DNA from 2 places in the Bradyrhizobium sp. ERR14 genome. Region 2 is predicted to be linked to the other one. Evidence: riboswitches for the same ligand, from Rfam matches in the RefSeq annotation. Region 2 holds a riboswitch; the other holds the start of a gene.
The links. A riboswitch is a leader RNA that binds a small molecule or an ion and turns the genes downstream of it on or off. The one in region 2 is predicted to bind S-adenosylmethionine.
Positions count from the first base shown of each region.

Region 1: linked by a shared signal. The riboswitch ahead of GGD62_RS17455 (homoserine O-acetyltransferase) and the one ahead of GGD62_RS24150 (O-succinylhomoserine sulfhydrylase) in region 2 are both predicted to bind S-adenosylmethionine.

Region 1 is NZ_JACIHD010000005.1:295,196-298,954, forward strand. Features, by position in the region: gene GGD62_RS17440 (prephenate/arogenate dehydrogenase family protein) at 1-166, opposite strand, end outside; gene hisC (histidinol-phosphate transaminase) at 163-1,260, opposite strand; gene GGD62_RS17450 (chorismate mutase) at 1,297-2,145, opposite strand; SAM riboswitch at 2,302-2,381, shown strand; gene GGD62_RS17455 (homoserine O-acetyltransferase) at 2,473-3,678, shown strand; gene metW (methionine biosynthesis protein MetW) at 3,681-3,759, shown strand, end outside.
Region 2 is NZ_JACIHD010000009.1:48,438-52,196, forward strand. Features, by position in the region: gene GGD62_RS24145 (SGNH/GDSL hydrolase family protein) at 1-401, shown strand, start outside; gene GGD62_RS24150 (O-succinylhomoserine sulfhydrylase) at 521-1,708, opposite strand; SAM riboswitch at 1,783-1,862, opposite strand; gene GGD62_RS24155 (2'-deoxycytidine 5'-triphosphate deaminase) at 1,943-3,079, shown strand; gene GGD62_RS24160 (PAS domain S-box protein) at 3,188-3,598, shown strand; gene GGD62_RS24165 (hypothetical protein) at 3,715-3,759, shown strand, end outside.

The DNA.
Region 1 (3,759 bases), on a different contig from region 2:
GGTCGACGATGCCGAGTTCGAGCACCCGCGCGCGGGTCTTCTCCGAGCGCGCGGTGGTGACGATCTCGTCCGCCAGGCCCTGGAGCTTCGCAGCGCGCGCGATCGAGCCGCCGATCAGGCCGAAGCCGATCAGCGCGACGCGCTGGAAATGCGCTTGCTCGCTCATTTGCCGGCCATGAAGTCGCGCAGGCCGTCGACCACGAGGCGGTTGGCCTCCTCGGTGCCGATGGTCATGCGCAGCGAATGCGGCAGGCCGTAATTCTTCAAGCCGCGTAGCACGAGGCCGCGCTTGGTCAGGAAAGCGTCGGCGTCGTCAGCGGTCTTGCCCTTGTCGGTCGGGAAGTGGATCAGCACGAAATTGGCGACGCTCGGCGTCACCTTCAGTCCGAGCTTGCCGATCTCCTCGGTCAGCCAGTTGCGCCATGTCTCGGTGAATTGCTTCGACATCGCTTGGTGCGCGGTGTCCTCGATCGCGGCGACCGCGGCATACATTGCCGGCGTCGACACGTTGAACGGGCCGCGGATGCGGTTGACCGCGTCGATGATGTGCTCGGGGCCGAACATCCAGCCGATGCGCAGCGCGGCGAGGCCGTGGATCTTGGAGAAGGTGTGCGTCACCACCGTATTCTCGGTGGTGGCGACCAGCTCGATCCCCATCTCGTAATCGTTGCGCGAGACGTAGTCGCAATAGGCGGCATCGAGCACCAGCAGCACGTGCGACGGCAGGCCGGCGCGCAGGCGCTTGACCTCGTCGAACGGCACATAGGTGCCGGTCGGATTGTTGGGATTGGCGAGCCAGACCAGCTTGGTCTTCGGCGTCACTGCCTTGAGGATGGCGTCGACGTCGCAGGTCAGGTTGGTCTCCTGCGCGATGACGTTCTTGGCACCGACCGCCATGGTCGCGATCGGATAGACCAGGAAGCCGTGCGTGGTGGAGATCGCCTCGTCGCCGTGGCTGAGATAGGTGTGCGCCAGCAGATTGAGGATCTCGTCGGAGCCGGCGCCGCAGATGATGCGGTTCGGGTCGAGACCGAAGGAGCGGCCGATCGCCTCGCGCAACACGCGCGAGGTTCCTTCCGGATAGTCTTCCAGGTGGTCCGCCACGTGCTTGAAGGCCTCGATTGCCTTGGGCGAGGGCCCGAACGGCGTCTCGTTGGCCGACAGCTTGAACACCTTGCGGCCCGGCTCCGCGACCGGGCTCTTGCCGGGCGTGTAGGGCGCAATATCGAGAATGCCGGGATTCGGCACGGGGCGGGACATCTTGAACTCCGAAAATGGCGGGGCGCGGCGCGTGGTTTACGATTTCGCCCCGGTCGGGGGCACCGTATAGCGCGTTGCGTGGCTGCCGACGAGGGCCGTGGAGCGCACCGAGGCCCCCGCCTCGATCAGGGCAGCCCTGATTTTGTCGATGCTGGTCGCATTCGTGACCGAGACCAGCAGCGCTGCGCCGTCGAAGGCGGTGTCGGGTACCGCCACGATCTCGGCGAGCGGCGAAAGGGCCCGCGCGACCTCGGCGTTCCAGCCGGAAACGCGGACGCTGAAGGTCTCGACCTCCGTCACCAGGGCGCTGTCGGCGACCCGCGAGATAGCGAACACCGGCAGCGCCGCCGGATGGTCGGCGCGCTCGACGAAGGGCATCCGCGCGATGATCTTCGGCGCGCCTTCCGTTTCGAGCAAGAGCCACCATGGCGTGCGGCTCGACGTCGCCGAGACCAGCGCCAGATCGCCCTTGGATTTCGCTACCGCCTCGACCGCGGCCTGCGCGCTGAAATGCGCGACGTAAGGCACCGTGAAGCCGAAATGGAAGCGCGCGGAATCGCGCATCGCCGGCTCGCTTGCCGAGATGTCGGCATGCACCGAGAACGGCGCCTGCACGTAAGTGAACGTCGAGATGATGACGCGCCAGATGCTCTCGACCGTGTCGAGCGGCAGGATGCCGCGATGACGCTGCACGAGGTCACGCATCATGGCGGCCTCGCGCGCTGGGCGGAACGCCGAGCCGACCTCCTGGGTCTGCTTCACCTGGATCAGGCGGTCGATGATGTCGCCGCGCTGCATCAGCAGGCGATGCATGCCCTCGTCGATCGCGTCGATCTCCTTGCGCAGTTCCTGGAGCGATGGTGGCGCGGGCGGACGTTGGGACATGTCTGGCTGTCGATGGTTTCGATGGGGGATGTCCTGATTAGGCAGTCGGGACGGCGAAAGCAAAGAGAAATCACGCCCTTTTCGGACGACGCGAGAGAGACGAATTGGGCCGATCCCGGCCGCGACTTGACGAAAACCACCCAAGACGGTAGTTTTTGCCCGTTCCGTGGTCATTTGAGCCGGCCGGCTTGCAGCCACGTTAAAAAACTCGCTAAACAGGCCGGGGACGCTTCCGATCCCGGCCGAACCTATCGTTCAGGCCGGGTTTTTCATGGCCTGATGCAAGTGGCGATCACGCGTTTGATCGCAAACGAGGTCGATGGTCAGATGGGTGGCGTCAAGTCGATACCGAGTCCTGCGATCAGCGCCGACGAACGGTCGCACGAGGTGGATCATCCAAGCTCGCAGATCGCGCATTTCGGCGCCGAGCAGCCGCTGCGGCTCGATTGCGGCGTCGATCTCAGCCCGTTCCAGATCGCCTACCAGACCTATGGCGAGCTCAACGCCGATCGCTCCAACGCGGTGCTGATCTGCCATGCGCTGACCGGCGATCAACATGTCGCCAATGTGCATCCCGTCACCGGCAAGCCCGGCTGGTGGGAGACGCTGGTCGGCCCCGGCCGGCCCATCGATCCCAAGCACTACTTCATCATCTGCTCCAACGTGATCGGCGGCTGCATGGGCTCGACCGGGCCGGCGTCGATCAATCCTGCTACCGGCAAGGTCTGGGGCCTGGATTTCCCCGTCATCACCATCCCCGATATGGTGCGTGCGCAGGCGATGCTGGTCGACCGGCTCGGCGTCGACACGCTGTTTGCTGTCGTCGGCGGCTCGATGGGCGGCATGCAGGTGTTGCAATGGACCGCCGCCTATCCGGGCCGCGTGTTCTCCGCGCTGGCGATTGCCTGCGCGACGCGGCACTCGGCGCAGAACATCGCCTTCCACGAGCTCGGCCGCCAGGCCGTGATGGCCGATCCCGACTGGCACGGCGGCGGCTATGCCGATCACGGCATCCATCCGCATCGCGGGCTCGCGGTGGCGCGGATGGCGGCGCACATCACCTATCTCTCGGATGCGGCGCTGCATCGAAAATTCGGCCGGCGCATGCAGGACCGCGAGCTGCCGACCTTCTCGTTCGACGCCGACTTCCAGGTCGAGAGCTATCTGCGCTACCAGGGCTCGTCCTTCGTCGAGCGCTTCGATGCCAACTCGTACCTCTATCTGACGCGCGCGATGGACTATTTCGACATCGCCGCCGACCAAGGCGGCGTGCTCGCCAAGGCGTTCGTCGACATCAAGACCCGCTTCTGCGTGGTCTCCTTCACCAGCGACTGGCTGTTTCCGACCTCGGAATCGCGCGCGCTGGTGCACGCGCTGAATGCATCGAGCGCGCGGGTGTCGTTCGCCGAGATCGAGACCGATCGCGGCCATGACGCCTTCCTGCTCGACGTTCCCGAATTCTTCGACATCTCCCGCGCCTTCCTGCAATCCGCCGGCAAGGCGCGCGGGCTCACCGGCAAGAAGGACGGCTAGCGATGTCTGTACAGGAAGCGCTGCCGCTGAACGGCGTCGCGACCGGATCGTCCGGCCAGTTTCGCGCCGATCATCTGCTGG
Region 2 (3,759 bases):
TGCTGCGCAATCTCGATCCCGGCGACACCGCCAAACTGGTCGAGGACGGCATCAGCCGCATCCAGGCCGCCGGCGGCGCCGACATCGTGCTGGTCGATCCGCAATATTCGCCGGCCGTCAACCAGCGCGGCGAAAGCGCCGGCAAGATGGTGAAGCTGCTCGGCAAGGTCGCCGAGCTTCGTCACGTCGGCATCTTCCCGCGCTTCGAGGTGATGCGCGACTGGCACGAGAACCAGTCGATTCCGGTCGAGAGCTTCGTCATCGCCGACGGTCTGCACATGAACGATTGGGGCTATGCCTGCTTCGCCCAGCTGCTCGGCGACGACATCATCCGCTCGGTGGGGCAGATCAAGCTGGGCGTGAACGTGCCCGCGGACGTAAGAACGTATCGGCCGATGTAGGCACGCTGCCGTAGGGTGGGCAAAGGCGCAAAGCGCCGTGCCCACCATCGCTCAGTGATACGAAGGAAGAAGGCGTGGGCACGCTTCGCTTTGCCCACCCTACGAGATCTCGCTTCGCCTCACGCCTTCTCCAGCGCCGCAGTCAGATCCTCGATCAGGTCGTCGGCATGCTCGAGCCCCGCCGAGAAGCGGATGAACCCTTCGCTGATGCCGAGCGCGGCGCGGTCCTCCGGCTTCAGGCGCTGATGCGTCGTGGTCGCCGGATGCGTGACGAGGCTCTTGGCGTCGCCGAGATTGTTGGAGATCTTCGCCAGCTTCAATTCATTGAGCACGCGGAACGCCGCGGCCTTGCCGCCCTTCACCTCGAAGCCGACCAGCGTCGAGCCGCCGCGCATCTGCTTTTTCACCAGCGCTGCCTGCGGATGATCGGCGCGGCCCGGGAAAACCAGTCGCGAGATCTTCGGATGGCTCGCCAGCACGTCGGCGATGCGCGCGGCCGTTTCGGTCTGCGCGCGCACGCGCACGCCCAGCGTCTCCAGGCCCTTGAGCAGGACCCAGGCGTTGAACGGCGAGATCGACGGGCCGGTCTGGCGCATGAAATTGTGGATGTGCTCGGCGATGAAGGCTTCCGATGACAGGATGATGCCGCCGAGACAGCGCCCCTGGCCGTCGATATGCTTGGTCGCGGAATAGACCACGACGTCGGCCCCGAGCGCGAGCGGGCTCTGCCAGATCGGGGTCGCGAACACGTTGTCGACGACGAGCCGCGCGCCGCCCTTGTGCGCGATCTCGGCAATCCCGGGAATGTCGAGCACATCTAACGTCGGGTTGGTCGGGCTCTCCAGGAAGAACGTCTTGGTGTTGGGCCTCACCGCGCGTTGCCATTCATCGAGATTGGCTCCGTCGACCAGCGTGGTCTCGATGCCGTAGCGCGGCAGCAGGTCCTGGACGACGTAGAGGCACGAGCCGAACAGGGCGCGCGAGGCCACCACGTGGTCGCCGGCCTTGAGTGGTGCCAGGATCGCCGTCGTCACCGCGGCCATGCCGGTCGCCGCCGAGCGCGCAGCCTCGGCGCCCTCGAGCTCGATCATGCGGCGCTCGAACATCGCGATGGTGGGATTGGAGTAGCGCGAATAGATGAAACCGGGATCCTCGCCCTTGAACCGCGCCTCGCACTCCTCGGCGCTGTTGTAGACGTAGCCCTGGGTCAGGAACAGCGCCTCCGACGTCTCGCCATATTGCGAGCGCAGGGTGCCGGAATGGACCAGGCGGGTTTCGGGACGGTAGTTGGTGGTCGACTTCGACATAAGTACCTCCGACATGACCGTCTCGTCGAAAACGGTCACAAAAAAACCGGCCTGGATATATCCACGGGCCGGGATCACAGAGGTCCCCGGCCTGTTTAGCGACTTATTTAACGTGGCTGCAAGCCGGCCGGCTCAAATCACCACGGGATAAGTGATGCTCATATTCCGCAATGCCCTTTCCGTCAAGGCGTCCATCGGATAGCCGTAAAAGACTTGTATTTCCGGCATGTCTGGATGCATCTGACCCCTGATGAGGACCCCCGGTTGACGTTCACGGTTGCGCCCGACGCCAATGGTATCCTGCCCGACCGCATGATCGCGGCGATGGCGGCGGCGGGGCTCATCCTGCCCGCCTATGACTTCGTCGAGAGCCAGATCCAGCCGGCGAGCCTTGATCTGCGTCTCGGCGACATTGCCTATCGCGTCCGCGCCAGCTTCCTGCCCGGTCCCGGCGCCACCGTCGCCGAGCGCATCGACGAATTGAAGCTGCACGAGTTCAGCCTCGCCGACGGCGCCGTGCTGGAGACCAACTGCGTCTACATCGTGCCGCTGCTGGAGAGCCTCGCGCTGCCGCCGGAGATCGTCGCGGCGGCGAACCCGAAGAGCTCGACCGGCCGGCTCGACGTCTTCACCCGCGTCATCGCCGACGGCACCCGCCGCTTCGACATGATCGGCGCCGGCTATCACGGCCCGCTCTATGCCGAGATCAGCCCGAAGACGTTTCCGGTGCTGGTCAGCGAGGGCTCGCGTCTGTCGCAGGTGCGCTTCCGCACCGGCGACGCCATCCTCAACGCCGACGAGCTCGATGGCTTGCATGCCGCCGAGCGCCTCGTCGACATCGACGATGCTGATCTCTCGGGCGGCGTCGCCGTCTCCGTCGATCTCTCCGGCGAGAAGGCAAACGGCTTCGTCGGCTACCGCGCCAAGCGCCACACCGGCGTCGTCGACGTCGATCGTCGCTCCGGCTACGCGGTGGAAGATTTCTGGGAGCCGATCTCGGCCCGTCCCGACGGCAGCCTGATCCTCGATCCCGGCGAGTTCTACATCCTGGCGTCGAAGGAAGCCGTGCAGGTGCCGCCCGATTACGCCGCGGAGATGGTGCCGTTCGATCCGCTGGTCGGCGAATTCCGCGTGCACTATGCCGGATTCTTCGATCCCGGCTTCGGCTATGCCGGCGCCGGCGGGCAAGGCGCGCGGGCCGTGCTGGAAGTGCGCTCGCGCGAAGTGCCGTTCATCCTCGAGCACGGCCAGATCGTCGGCCGCCTCGTCTACGAGAAGATGCTAGCCCGTCCCGACGCGATGTACGGCCAGCGCATCGGCTCGAACTACCAGGCCCAGGGCCTGAAGCTGAGCAAGCATTTTCGGGTGTAATTCCGTAGCCCGGATGGAGCGAAGCGCAATCCGGGACACCCTCGCTTGTGGCACGATCCCGGATTACGCTTCGCTCCATCCGGGCTACAGTCCACACGAGGTGGTGACATGACCGATCAATCCCAGCTCGACGCAAACATCCTCAACGACGTCGCGGATGCGCTGATCTATTCGGATCGCTCCGGCACGATCATGCGGTGGAACCGTGCAGCGGCGGCGCTGTTCGGCTTCTCTGCGACGGAAGCGCTCGGCCAGAATCTCGACCTGATCATTCCCGAGCATCTGCGCGCCGCGCACTGGAAGGGCTTTGAAGCTGCGCTGGCCAGCGGCAGCATGAAGCTTGCGGGCAGGCCGACCCTGACCCGCGCGCTGCACAAGAGCGGGCGCAAGCTCTACATCGAGATGACGTTCGCACTGGTGCGGGATTTCGGCGGCACCGTCCTGGGATCGGTCGCGATGGCGCGCGATGTCACCGAACGGGTCGAGCGAGAGCGCGCGGCCAAGACGCCACCGCAGTAAACTTCGTGATGCGGAATTGACGGGTGGCCGCGCAGGGCGCTCTGCACGGGCGTCGTGTTGCCTGCCGGAAGGCGCGGTGACACACTCGATCGCAACAACGATCGGGAGCGAAACGAATGACCGCCGCAGCTGACGCAGCGCAGGAAGCCCAATGGAAGCGC